Regions from separate parts of the Halotolerantifilum yawarlongkerapense genome, predicted to be linked through region 2. Evidence: a T-box and tRNA genes for the amino acid it is inferred to sense, from the RefSeq annotation. Region 2 holds a T-box; the other holds one or more tRNA genes.
What was found. A T-box is a leader RNA that pairs with one kind of tRNA and senses whether it is charged. The one in region 2 lies ahead of serS (serine--tRNA ligase), so its partner is inferred to be a tRNA-Ser.
Positions count from the first base shown of each region.

Region 1: it has a tRNA-Ser gene. The T-box ahead of serS (serine--tRNA ligase) is inferred to sense a tRNA for this amino acid. The anticodon was not compared.

Region 1 is NZ_CP199719.1:1,038,175-1,044,983, reverse strand. It holds rRNA gene ACULM0_RS05095 (16S ribosomal RNA) at 1-619, shown strand, start outside; rRNA gene ACULM0_RS05090 (23S ribosomal RNA) at 824-3,763, shown strand; rRNA gene rrf (5S ribosomal RNA) at 3,926-4,042, shown strand; tRNA gene ACULM0_RS05080 (tRNA-Asn) at 4,048-4,122, shown strand; tRNA gene ACULM0_RS05075 (tRNA-Leu) at 4,128-4,216, shown strand; tRNA gene ACULM0_RS05070 (tRNA-Met) at 4,250-4,325, shown strand; tRNA gene ACULM0_RS05065 (tRNA-Met) at 4,329-4,405, shown strand; tRNA gene ACULM0_RS05060 (tRNA-Glu) at 4,411-4,485, shown strand; tRNA gene ACULM0_RS05055 (tRNA-Val) at 4,491-4,566, shown strand; tRNA gene ACULM0_RS05050 (tRNA-Asp) at 4,572-4,648, shown strand; tRNA gene ACULM0_RS05045 (tRNA-Thr) at 4,661-4,737, shown strand; tRNA gene ACULM0_RS05040 (tRNA-Tyr) at 4,745-4,829, shown strand; tRNA gene ACULM0_RS05035 (tRNA-Gln) at 4,837-4,912, shown strand; tRNA gene ACULM0_RS05030 (tRNA-Lys) at 4,919-4,994, shown strand; tRNA gene ACULM0_RS05025 (tRNA-Ser) at 5,002-5,090, shown strand; tRNA gene ACULM0_RS05020 (tRNA-Ser) at 5,098-5,188, shown strand; tRNA gene ACULM0_RS05015 (tRNA-Ile) at 5,214-5,290, shown strand; tRNA gene ACULM0_RS05010 (tRNA-Trp) at 5,318-5,393, shown strand; tRNA gene ACULM0_RS05005 (tRNA-Pro) at 5,404-5,480, shown strand; tRNA gene ACULM0_RS05000 (tRNA-Ile) at 5,497-5,573, shown strand; tRNA gene ACULM0_RS04995 (tRNA-Phe) at 5,579-5,654, shown strand; gene ACULM0_RS04990 (ribonuclease H-like domain-containing protein) at 5,749-6,735, opposite strand.
Region 2 is NZ_CP199719.1:1,752,189-1,758,997, reverse strand. It holds gene ACULM0_RS08580 (PTS sugar transporter subunit IIC) at 1-132, shown strand, start outside; gene rpoZ (DNA-directed RNA polymerase subunit omega) at 101-304, opposite strand; gene ACULM0_RS08570 (uracil-DNA glycosylase) at 316-480, opposite strand; gene murI (glutamate racemase) at 587-1,363, shown strand; gene ACULM0_RS08560 (hypothetical protein) at 1,523-1,771, shown strand; T-box leader at 1,817-2,031, shown strand; gene serS (serine--tRNA ligase) at 2,076-3,353, shown strand; gene ACULM0_RS08550 (pyridoxal phosphate-dependent aminotransferase) at 3,424-4,608, opposite strand; gene ACULM0_RS08545 (aminotransferase class I/II-fold pyridoxal phosphate-dependent enzyme) at 4,926-6,281, shown strand; gene lepB (signal peptidase I) at 6,301-6,809, shown strand, end outside.

The DNA.
Region 1 (6,809 bases), 710 kb from region 2:
GCACAAGCAGCGGAGCATGTGGTTTAATTCGAAGCAACGCGAAGAACCTTACCAAATCTTGACATCTCCTTGATCGCTCTTTAACCAGAGCTTTCGGCCTTTGGTCGACAGGGATGACAGGTGGTGCATGGTTGTCGTCAGCTCGTGTCGTGAGATGTTGGGTTAAGTCCCGCAACGAGCGCAACCCTTGCATTTAGTTGCCAGCATTAAGTTGGGCACTCTAGATGGACTGCCGGTGACAAACCGGAGGAAGGTGGGGATGACGTCAAATCATCATGCCCTTTATGATTTGGGCTACACACGTGCTACAATGGTCGGTACAACGGGCAGCGACTGCGCAAGCAGGAGCGAATCCTTATAAGCCGATCTCAGTTCGGATCGTGGGCTGCAACTCGCCCACGTGAAGCTGGAGTTGCTAGTAATCGCGAATCAGCATGTCGCGGTGAATGCGTTCCCGGGTCTTGTACACACCGCCCGTCACACCATGGAAGTTGGGAGCACCCGAAGTCAGTGATCCAACCGCTTTAAGCGGGGGAAGCTGCCGAAGGTGAGACCAATGACTGGGGTGAAGTCGTAACAAGGTAGCCGTATCGGAAGGTGCGGCTGGATCACCTCCTTTCTAAGGAGAATCATAAAAAATAAGCCTTTAATGAAAGACGTTCGTACGATTCAGTTTTGAGGGATTTTTTCCCTTGTATAGTTTTTGTTCATTGAAAATTGCATACAGCAAAACTTCTTAAAATCTAAGAAAAAAACCAAGCTGAAAATTTGAAAGAGAGAATCTCTTTTTTAAAAGATCTGATCGCCGACTCAAGGTGAAGCAGGTCAAGTAAGTAAGAGCATAAGGCGGATGCCTTGGCACTTGGAGCCGATGAAGGACGTGGTAAGCTGCGAAAAGCCCCGTGTAGCCGCAAGCAGGCGATGATACGGGGATGTCCGAATGGGGAAACCCCCTCGCGTTCATCCGCGAGGACCGTCAGGTGAATACATAGCCTGACGGGGGGAACCCGGTGAACTGAAACATCTAAGTAACCGGAGGAAGAGAAAGAAAACAATCGATTTTCCGAGTAGCGGCGAGCGAAAGGGAAAGAGCCCAAACCGAGACCTACGGGTCTCGGGGTTGCGGACGGACGAATAAAGTTTAGGGATAAGTCTAGTCGAAGATGCCTGGGAAGGCACACCAGAGCGGGTGATAGTCCCGTAGACGAAAGGTGGACCCGGACGACGTCCGATCCAGAGTACCACGGGACACGAGAAATCCTGTGGGAAGCAGGGAGGACCATCTCCCAAGGCTAAATACTACCAAGTGACCGATAGCGCATAGTACCGTGAGGGAAAGGTGAAAAGAACCCCTGGAGGGGAGTGAAATAGAACCTGAAACCTTATGTTTACAAGCAGTGGGAGCAAGCATGACTTGCGACCGCGTACTTTTTGTAGAACGGGCCAACGAGTTACGTTATGCAGCGATAGGTTAAGGTGCTTGAGCACCGTAGCCGTAGCGAAAGCGAGTCTGAATAGGGCGACGAGTTGTATGGCGTAGACCCGAAACCGTGTGACCTACCCATGAGCAGGGTGAAGCAGAAGTAAAATTTTGTGGAGGCCCGAACCCATGTCTGTTGAAAAAGGCTGGGATGACTTGTGGGTAGCGGAGAAATTCCAATCGAACACGGAGATAGCTGGTTCTCCCCGAAATAGCTTTAGGGCTAGCCTGAGGAAATGAGACACGGAGGTAGAGCACTGACTAGCCTAGGGGGCTTCACCGCCTACCGAAGCTTATCAAACTCCGAATGCCGTGATCTTTATCCTTGGAGTCAGACAGCGTGTGATAAGATTCGTTGTCGAGAGGGAAACAGCCCAGACCATCAGCTAAGGTCCCCAAGTGTGGATTAAGTGGGAAAGGATGTGACATTGCCTAGACAACTAGGATGTTGGCTTAGAAGCAGCCACGCATTGAAAGAGTGCGTAATAGCTCACTAGTCGAGTGATGTCGCGCCGAAAATTACCGGGGCTAAAATCCACCACCGAAGCTATGGATTAGAAGACTTAAGGTCTTCTAGTGGTAGGGGAGCATTGTATACGGGACGAAGCTGTACTGTAAGGTATGGTGGACTGTATAGAAGAGAGAATGTTGGCATGAGTAGCGAGAGGTGTGTGAGAATCACACCGGCCGAAAACCTAAGGGTTCCTGAGGAAGGCTCGTCCACTCAGGGTAAGTCAGGACCTAAGCCGAGGACGAAAGTCGTAGGCGATGGACAACAGGTGAAGATTCCTGTACCGCTTTAGAAGCGTTTGAGAGATGTGGTGACACAGGAGGATAGGCAGAGCGCGCGATTGGAAGAGCGCGTCCAAGCAGCAAGCTTGATGGGATAGGCAAATCCGTCCCGTTAAAAGGTGAGCTGTGATGGGGAGTGAACTTAAGTAACGAAGCTGTCGATTTCAAACTGTCGAGAAAAGCCGCTATCGAGTTTTTAGGGCGCCTGTACCGTAAACCGACACAGGTAGGTAGGAAGAGAATTCTAAGGCCAGCGAGAGAACCATTGTTAAGGAACTCGGCAAAATGACCCCGTAACTTCGGGAGAAGGGGTGCCGCGCGTAGGGTGTCAAAGCCTGAGGCGGCCGCAGAGAATAGGCCCAAGCGACTGTTTACCAAAAACACAGGTCTCTGCTAAATCGAAAGATGATGTATAGGGGCTGACGCCTGCCCGGTGCTGGAAGGTTAAGAGGAAAGGTTAGCGTAAGCGAAGCTTAGAATCGAAGCCCCAGTAAACGGCGGCCGTAACTATAACGGTCCTAAGGTAGCGAAATTCCTTGTCGGGTAAGTTCCGACCCGCACGAAAGGCGTAACGATTTGGGCGCTGTCTCAACAATGGACTCGGTGAAATTGTAGTACCGGTAAAGATGCCGGTTACCCGCAGCAAGACGGAAAGACCCCGTGGAGCTTTACTGTAGCTTGGCACTGGATTTTGGTATGGGATGTACAGGATAGGTGGGAGACATAGAAGCATGCGCGCCAGTGTGTGTGGAGTCGTCCTTTGGATACCACCCTTTCCATACCAGTGTTCTAACCAGGAGCTGTGATCCAGCTCTGGGACAATGTCAGGTGGGCAGTTTGACTGGGGCGGTCGCCTCCTAAAGAGTAACGGAGGCGCCCAAAGGTTTCCTCAGCGCGGTTGGAAATCGCGCAAAGAGTGCAAAGGCATAAGGGAGCTTGACTGCGAGACATACAGGTCGAGCAGGGACGAAAGTCGGGCTTAGTGATCCGGTGGTACCGCATGGAAGGGCCATCGCTCAACGGATAAAAGCTACCCCGGGGATAACAGGCTTATCTCCCCCAAGAGTCCACATCGACGGGGAGGTTTGGCACCTCGATGTCGGCTCGTCTCATCCTGGGGCTGTAGTAGGTCCCAAGGGTTGGGCTGTTCGCCCATTAAAGAGGCACGCGAGCTGGGTTCAGAACGTCGTGAGACAGTTCGGTCCCTATCTGCTGTGGGCGTTGGATATTTGAGAGGCTCTGTTCCTAGTACGAGAGGACCGGAATGGACGCACCGCTGGTGGATCAGTTGTCCTGCCAAGGGCATAGCTGAGTAGCTACGTGCGGAAGGGATAAGCGCTGAAGGCATCTAAGCGCGAAGCCCCCCTCAAGATGAGATATCCCATCATTTATGAGTAAGACCCCAGATAGACCATCTGGTTGATAGGCCAAGGGTGAAAGGGCAGTAATGCTTTTAGCTGATTGGTACTAATCGGTCGAGGACTTGACCTAAGGCGAACCTTGGGTTGGTGAGAAGATCATAAAGAGAAGACACTTTTTCTTAGAAACAACTTGGTTTTGATTTGCTGTATGCGATTTTGAGTGGATGAAGACTCCAAGAGGGTTGACACGGCCTCGAAGCTGTGCTAAACTTTATCTTGTCGTTGAAATTCATTTGGTGACGATAGCGAGAAGGATACACCTGTTCCCATCCCGAACACAGACGTTAAGCTTCTCAGCGCTGAAGGTACTTGGGGAGCAGTCCCCTGGGAGAATAGGACGTTGCCAAATTATATTCCAAGGTAGCTCAACGGTGGAGCAACCGGCTGTTAACCGGTAGGCTGTGGGTTCGAGTCCCACCCTTGGAGCCACTCTGGCCGGGGTGGCGGAACTGGCAGACGCACAGGACTTAAAATCCTGCGATCCTAAAAGATTGTACCGGTTCGATCCCGGTCCCCGGCACCATCAACTTCATAGAAGTAGTATTACCCAGATTGTCGCGGGGTGGAGCAGTTGGAAGCTCGTCGGGCTCATAACCCGGAGGCCGCAGGTTCGAATCCTGTCCCCGCAACCATGTGGCGGCGTAGCTCAGCTGGCTAGAGCATTCGGTTCATACCCGGAGAGTCGGTGGTTCGAGTCCACTCGCCGCTACCACACCTGGCCCCTTGGTCAAGCGGTCAAGACACCGCCCTTTCACGGCGGTAACGGGGGTTCGATTCCCCCAGGGGTCACCATTTATGGGAGCATAGCTCAGCTGGGAGAGCATCTGCCTTACAAGCAGGAGGTCACAGGTTCGATCCCTGTTGCTCCCACCATATGCGGTCCAGTAGTTCAGCTGGTTAGAACGCTAGCCTGTCACGCTAGAGGTCGAGGGTTCGAATCCCTTCTGGATCGCCATTATTTTTTTAAGCTGGTGTAGCTCAATTTGGCAGAGCAACTGACTTGTAATCAGTAGGTTGCGGGTTCAAGTCCCATCACCAGCTCCATCTTTTTGGAGGGGTTCCCGAGTGGCCAAAGGGGGCGGACTGTAAATCCGTTAGCTGAGCTTTCGAAGGTTCGAATCCTTCCCCCTCCACCATTACCATTGGGGATTAGCCAAGTCGGTAAGGCAGCGGACTTTGACTCCGTCATTCACAGGTTCGAGTCCTGTATCCCCAGCCATTACACGACCCATTAGCTCAGTTGGTAGAGCATCTGACTTTTAATCAGGGTGTCCCGCGTTCGAGTCGCGGATGGGTCACCATATATTTGGAGAGGTACCGAAGTGGCCATAACGGGGCGGTCTTGAAAACCGTTAGGGCGCAAGCCCACGTGGGTTCGAATCCCACCCTCTCCGCCAATTTCATGGAGAAGTACTCAAGTGGCTGAAGAGGCTCCCCTGCTAAGGGAGTAGGGCTCGCAAGGGTCGCGAGGGTTCAAATCCCTCCTTCTCCGCCAATTTCCACACAGTTTTCATCCAGAGGGGCCTTTAGCTCAGTTGGTTAGAGCATCCGGCTCATAACCGGACGGTCCGGGGTTCGAGTCCCTGAAGGCCCACCAACTTTATGAGCTGATCAACAATTACATAGGGGTGTAGCTCAGTTGGTAGAGCAGCGGTCTCCAAAACCGCGTGTCGTGGGTTCAAGTCCTATCACCCCTGCCATTATTCTCAACGGGGTGTAGCGCAGTTTGGTAGCGCATCTGGTTCGGGATCAGAGGGTCGCAGGTTCAAATCCTGCCACTCCGACCACTACATATTTGTTAGTGGGCGTATAGCTCAGCAGGTTAGAGCGCACGCCTGATAAGCGTGAGGTCGGTGGTTCGAGTCCACCTATGCCCACCATACTTGCCCAGATAGCTCAGTCGGTAGAGCAGGGGACTGAAAATCCCCGTGTCGGTGGTTCGATTCCGCCTCTGGGCACCATCAAAGCACGTTGCTTTTATTATGAAAAGGCGATGTGTTTTTTTTTGTGCGAAAAAAAAAGGCACGCTTCGATGAAGCGTGCGCTGTGTTGTTCTTAGAGGTGACGCTCCAGTAGTTGCCCGAGAGATTTGGCAACCACGGTATGCTGGATCTGATCGTCGTAGGAGCAGATCAGCCCACGTCTTTCCTTGGGGTCGAGCGTTGCAAAATCACATCCTAACAGGGGGAGGGGGTTTAGAATGGTGAGCAAGTGCCCGTTCACCAAATGGGAAGCCGTGGCGATTTGCACGCGTATGCGGTGCCTGTCGAGCGACTCGAGCTGAAAGGTTTCGGCAAATAAGCGGATTTGCCCTATACTTGGCAGGGCGCTCTCGACTGTCGCGTGGAGGTAGTCACCTCGGATATGAGGCTGAACAACGACGAAGTGCCGATCCTGTACCTCGAGATGGACCGGAATGTATGCCTCTAGTGCTCCTTCGGGAAGGTGCTTGATGATGTCAATCAGTGGGACGAGGTACTCGATATCCTCAAGATTGTGCTGCAGGATCTCTTCGCGCAGGTCTGGCTCTCCGCTCTTCAGGTAGGTGTGGTAGCGTTCGATACTCTCTTTACCGCTGATCAGATCAATGCGCTCGATACCTAGATATCTTTCTACGGTCTTTAGCTTGTAGTTTTCCAGCCCCAACACGTTGACGTGATTTCGGATCAGCCGGTAGAGATCCACATTAAAGCCATTCATCAACCGGTGCTCGATTCCGTGTGCGGCTGCGCGCGCATTGATGAAGGGAAAGTCAAAACTATGACCATTGTAGGTGATGTAGGTTGCGATCGGTTCGGTCAGGAGTAGATCGAAAAGCGAGGTGAGCAGATCCCTTTCTTGTGTACCTGTCTCGTCAAATAGCTGAAATGACTTAAGTTCAGGACCTTTTTTGACGATAATCCCTATGAGCATAATTTTTGCATGAGTTCGTGAAAAACCCGTGGTCTCAATATCGAGAATCGCCAGGGGTTCTGTGAAGAGTTTTTCCAGCAAAGCCAGGTGATCCGGGTGCGGTCGATAGTGACGTTCGATCCTTTGCATACCACCCTCCTTATCAGAACATTTGTTAAACGACAGTAACCATACGAAATTATTTATATGTTATACTAAAAGAT
Region 2 (6,809 bases):
CCGATGCCACAGCTGATCGCTCTCATGGCACTCTTGCATTTCTTGCTTCCCGCTTTGATCAGTTGGATCGTAGCGCGTTATATGCGCCAAAAGGGATGGATCAAAGTGGATGATCTTCATCTGACCTCTTGACCTGATAGGTGCCATCGAGCAACTGGCTAACCGCTTCATTCAGCGCATCGGCCACCTTCATAGTATGATCGAGGCGTGCCAACTGGTGCGCGCGTCTGGAGACGACGTCGATGAGCTCATACCGGTTATCGGACTTTTGCAGCAGTTCTTCGATGCAGTATTTATCTAGCATCTGTGCCCCTCCTATTCCTTACCTTTCGGACGAAAGACCTTGCAGTCCTCGCCCGAGCTCTGCTTGACGATGATCGAGGGGAGTCGTTTCGATTTGAATCCAAAGTAGCGACAACCTCTCGGTTGCTTTGGATCCCATGTGATAAAGTAGTGCTTGCATCTCATACAATTGACCATCACGACCCTCCTATTTCTATTATACGCTTTGAAAGGCCCATAAAACGAAAGTGGCCTTTCTTTTTTTTTTTCACTACATTATAATGTTAATCAGCGAGGTGAGACAATGCGAAAAGATCCGATCGGTGTCTTCGATTCGGGATTGGGCGGGCTATCGGTGGTTGAAACGATCAGGCGCCTGTTACCGTCGGAGGATATCATCTATATAGGGGATTCTGCTCATGCGCCCTATGGGGTACGTCAGAAATCAGAAGTGGTGGCGCGTTCAATCGCTATTGGTGACGAGTTGGTCCGCCGTTCGTGCAAGGCTCTGGTCGTGGCCTGCAATACAGCAACCAGTGCTGCCATCGGCGAGCTGAGAGAGCGGTATGATCTCCCGGTGATTGGGATGGAGCCCGCCCTTAAGGTGGCCACAGAGGATGTAGCGGGTTCGATCCTCGTGCTAGCCACAGAATTGACCCTTGCGGAGGAAAAGTTCGCGGGGCTGATGGAACGTGTCGGGAAAAGTCATGAGATTTTCAAAGAACCGGCGCCCGAATGGGTCACCTTGGTGGAAGCGGGGCATCTGGACGATCAAGAAGCAAGGGAGATGGTAATGTCCACCTTGTGTCCCTACAGACAAGGACCACCATCGGCCATTGTACTTGGCTGTACTCATTTCGTTTTCTTGAGACCGTTGATTGAAGAGATTTTCCCTCAGACCAAGGTTATCGATGGCAATGAGGGCACGGTCAGGCAGTTGATCCGATTGCTCGGGGTCCGCCATCAACTGGAGAAACGCCAGGATCCCGGGGAACTGGTGATCGAAAACACGGCGGGGGACAAACTGGTCCAAAGATCCTTGGATTTGCTACAAAAAAGTCAGTTGTCCTCCAAGCCATAATACGATATTATGATATGGTGCGCTTAATGACAGAGGTGAAACCATGATGAGAATATTCAATAAAATTATAGAGCTCTTTTCTAAGAAGAAGAAAAATGAGGATTTGAAAACCTTCCTCATGCACCATCATATGGTACGAACGACGGGACGAAAGAAACGATGGTAAATCCGGTGGAACGGACCGATGATCGTCATTTGATCGAGGCGCGTATCGCTGAACTCATTGAAGCCAAGAGTCTCGATCCTTATGCAGAACAGGTGATCAAGTTGCGTTACGGTATCGATCGTAAGGAACCGTTGACCTTTGCTGCCATGTGCCGTGTCCTACGGGTAAAACCGAAGAAACTAAAAGCGGATATTGAACGCTTCGATCGGTTGATCTTCAACGATCTGAAGCGAAGCTTCTAGCTTGACACGATCGGCAGCGGTATGGTATGATTCTTTCAAATATCATTGTAGGTGATGATGGGAGCAAGTAGACAGAGAGCCCTTCAAGAGAGCTGGTGGTCGGTGTGAATCAGCAGGGTACCCTTTCGAAATCCATCCCGGAACCTTTGGGTAATGCCAAACGATTTGCGTTCGTTATCGCGCTGAACTGAAGTTGGATCTCCGCTGTAAACGGGGGTCAAACAGGGTGGCACCGCGGGTAGAACCTCCTCGTCCCTGACATGGGAGAGGGGTTTTTTGTTTTTTTGAAAAGGAGGCAATCGAGATGTTGGACCTCAAACGCGTGCGTGCGTCATTTGACGAAGTAAAAGTACTGTTGGAAAAAAGAGGTGCCGGAGATTATGGTCTGCCGATGATCATCGAGATCGACGAGCGACGGCGAGCCCTGATCACACGGGTCGAAACGATGAAAAGCGAACAGAATGCGGTATCGAAAGAAATTCCCCAGTTGAAGAAGAAGGGGGAGGATGTCTCTGGCATTATCGGGAAAATGAAGGAACTGTCAGAAGAAATCAAGGTCCTCGATGAAGAACTGAAGGGCATCGAGACCGATTTGACCGAACGACTGCTGGGGATACCGAATACACCGCATCCGAGTACACCCGTGGGCGATACCGATGCCGACAACATCGAGGTGAAAAAGGTCGGGGAACCGATAACCTTCGCTTACGAGCCCAAAGCACATTGGGATATTGGGGTCGATCTGGACATCATGGATTTTGAAAGGGCTTCGAAAATCGCCGGTGCACGGTTTACAGTACTGAAGAAGGCGGGGGCAAAGCTAGAGCGCGCTCTGATCAACTTCATGCTGGACCTGCATACGGGAGAACATGATTTCGAAGAAGTGCTCCCCCCCTTCATGGTCAACCGAGATGCCATGGTCGGTACGGGTCAACTTCCCAAATTTGAGGAGGATATGTTCCACTTGCCGGCCAAGGATTTCTTCCTTGTACCAACGGCAGAAGTACCCGTGACGAATCTCTATCGGGAGGAGATCCTTTCCGAGGAGCAGTTGCCGATTTACCATACAGCCTATACACCGTGTTTCCGCAAGGAGGCCGGATCGGCGGGTAGAGACACACGCGGTTTGATCCGCCAGCATCAGTTCAACAAGGTGGAACTCGTGAAGTTCGTCCACCCGGATCATTCTTACGATGAGCTGGAGAGTTTGCTTCTGGCGGCAGAAGAAGTGCTCAAGCGGTTGGGCCTTCCCTATCGCGTCGTACAGCTCTGTGGTGGCGACCTCGGTTTCAGCTCGGCGATGACCTACGATATCGAAGTATGGATGCCGAGCTATGATCGCTACCTCGAGATTTCCTCTTGTTCAAACTTCGAGGATTATCAAGCCCGACGTGCTAACATCCGCTTTCGTGAAGAGGAGACCAAGCAGGTTCGGTTTGTCCATACGCTCAATGGATCGGGTCTTGCCGTGGGCAGAACGTTAGCCGCTATTCTGGAGAACTATCAACAGGAGGATGGTTCGGTCATCGTACCTGAGGCCCTAAGACCCTATATGGGTGGCAGAGAGAGATTAGAAGCATAAAGAAGGCAAGAGAGCCCAGCGAAAGACGTGAGGACGTCACTTCGTGGGCTCTTCTTATCTTGTGTAATGATTAGTTCTTTTCCCCGTCCAAGGTATCGAGGAAACGGATAAAACGATCGAGACCACGTTCGATTTCCTCAAGCGAGGCGGCGTAACAAATGCGCACGTGATCGTCCATCCCGAAGGCAATACCGGGCACAATCGCCAGCCCTTCTTCCGCCAGCAGTCGTTCGGTGAAGGCGAGGGAGAAGGAAGCGTCCTCATCGAAATGGTCGCGGTAGGGAGAAATATTGACGAAAAGATAAAAAGCACCGTCAGGCGGAACAAAGGTTAGCGCGGGATTCCCTCTTATCCGGTCGAGTAGATAGGCGCGGCGCTTCGTATAGGTATCGATCATGGACGCCTCTTCCACCCGCGCGCTCTCGAGGGCACCCAGTGCGATGTACTGTGCGGTGAGAGACGGGTGCGAGACAAGGTGACCCTGCAGTCGGCTCATGGCCTCGGCATAATGCCTTGAAGAGGCGGTGTAGCCGATGCGTAGACCCGTCATGGCGTAGGATTTGCTCATACCATTGACCAGGATCACCTGATCCTTTGAGAAGCGCCCTGCGCTCGTGAAGGCCCGTTCGTAGATGATCCGCTCGTAGATCTCATCGGCGAGCAAGATGAGATTCTCCTGTTCGCAGAAGGTAACAATAGCCGACACCTCCTCTTCGCTGTAGAGCGCTCCGGAGGGATTCGAAGGATTGTTTAAGATAACCACTTTCGTACGGCGGGTCATATGGGCATCAAGATCTTGAGGGGTCACGCGATAGTGATTCTCTTGTAAGGTGGGGACGAAGACCGGCTCACCGCCCACTAGCTTCACCATCTCAGGATAACTTACCCAGTAGGGTATGGGGATGAGGACCTCATCACCGGGATCAAGAAAAGCGAGGAGGGCATTGGTAATCGCCTGCTTGGCCCCTGAGGTGACGACAATCTCATCGGCCGCATAGTCGAGTCCATTGTCACGCGAAAGCTTCTCGGCGATCGCTTCTCTCAGCGGCAGAAGACCAGGGACGGCATCGTAATGTGTCTGGTGCTCGTCCAAGGAGCGAACACCGCGCTCAATGGCAGGCACTGGTGTATGAAAATCCGGTTCCCCGATGCTCAGGTCGACGATATCATGCCCTTCGCGTCGCATGGTAGCGACCTTGGTACTGATCCCGATCGTATAGGAAGGTGTGATTTTCATGAGTTTTCGAGATAGCATGAGATTCCCCCTTTGTATTTGATGGATGGACTGATAAAATAAGAGTAGTTTGAGACCGTTTCGGCTACACTGATTATACCATATCCAAGGAAACATGATTTTTACCCCTTTCCACAGAAAGGGAGAAGGATTGAGCCCGTTCACACGCAAGACAACCCGTGGTCGCTGGCTCTTCTGTAGAGATGATAAAAAAGAGAGAAGGGATTGCATGCCCCTGGTATTCCAACTGGTGGCTTTTGCTGTGATCGTGATCATGGCGATCATGGCGCTGTACACTGTAAAAGATTTGATACATGATTTGAGGAAGGGTGAGAAGCATGAGACTGCGCGACGGTCTGAAAAAGATCGCCGATGAAGAGCTGATCTCCTTTCATATGCCGGGTCACAAGGGTCGGCAGGTATTGGACCACTTGGAGAATCGATTTGACCTGACAGAGATCGAGGGTGCAGATGATCTCCACCACGCCGAGGGCATTATCTTGGCAACCGAGAAACTGGCTGCCCGGTACTTTTCCAGCCGTCGGGCCAAGCTCTCCATTAACGGAAGCACCTCGGGCATCCAGGCGATGATTCTGGGGAACACGCGCCGGGGCGATCGGATCCTGGTCAATCGCAACGCGCATAAGTCTATCTATAATGCTATGATTCTCCAAGACCTCATGCCGACCTATATCGTCCCACGCATTCATTCAGAATGGGGTATTCCCCTTGGTGTTGATTCCGATCAGATGCAAGGGCTGTTGACGAAGGAGGCCTTCTCCTGTGCGGTGTTGACGACTCCGGCCTACGAGGGGGCGGTGACAGACCTGTCGCCCTTGGCTGAAAGTCGAGTCCCTCTATTGGTGGATGCAGCACATGGAGCGCATCTTCCGCTTTTCCAAGGGGCACCTCCGAAGGCCGATGCGACGGTGGAAAGCCTTCATAAGACAACACCTGCTATGACCCAGACGGCGATTTTGAACATCCGGAGCGAGCGTTTGGATGAAGACCGGATGGATTACTATCTCTCGGCCCTGATGACCTCGAGCCCCAGTTACCTCCTGATGGCCTCGATCGACCTGGCACTCGAGCGTCTGATCACTACGGGGCCAGAAGAGATGAAGGTTCTCATCACAGAGATCGAGGCTTTCGAGAAGCGTATTGCGGACACGAGATTTGAGGTGCTACGTTTTCAGGGACAAGATCCCACGAAGATCTTGCTCTCCGGTCTGCACCTGGGCATCGATGGGTTGACGTTACAGAGCAAATTGAGACAAGAGCACCGGATCGCAGTGGAGTACGCCCGTAGGGACTACTGCCTGCTGATGACGAGCATTGCAAATACACGGGAGGATTTTATGGCCCTTTCCGAGGCGTTGGCAAGAATAGATGCCGATGCCGATGGACAAGCGCTTGTCCACGGAAACGTGATGAACCCCCTGACGCCACCGGAGATTGTTGCGTCACCAAGGGAGGCTTTTGATCACCTGAAGCGGACTTGCGACCTCCATGATGCCGTGGGAACAATCGCGGCAGAGTTCATTACACCCTACCCACCGGGCATCCCGTTGGTCGCACCCGGTGAACGGATTACGGTCGAGATGGTCGATCAAATCCAATCGATGAAAGAGCACAATATGCAGATTGTAGGTACTAAAGACCACTCATTGAGGACATTACAGGTTCTCCGCTAGAGAAAGAAGGAAAAATATAATGAGAGAGCGAATCGTAAAAGAATTGATCGAATGGGGAAAATCCATTGCCCTGGCGCTTTTGATTTTCTTCGTGCTGAATCTTTTCATCGGTACCACTACCGTCTACTCGACCTCGATGTATCCCACTCTTGTGGAGCGCGATTTACTCCTTCTGAAAAAGGGTACAAATGTGAATAGAGGGGACATCATTTCATTTGAATCGTCCCTGCAGCTATCAGAAGATGATCTCGAACAGTTGAACGTGATCCAGTCGCTGATCGCCAGTGAAGGTGATCAGAAACACTTGATCAAGCGTGTTATCGGACTGCCGGGGGAGGCCCTCACCATTGAGGGAGGACATGTTTACATCGATGGTGCCGTTCTTGAAGAACCCTACCTGAGCACCACGACCTCTGGGGATGTGTCCATTGAAGAGATTCCCGAGGGGCAGTATTTTCTCATGGGGGATAACCGCCCGGTGAGCATGGATAGTCGGCATCTAGGCCTGATCGATGGCGAGACCATCAT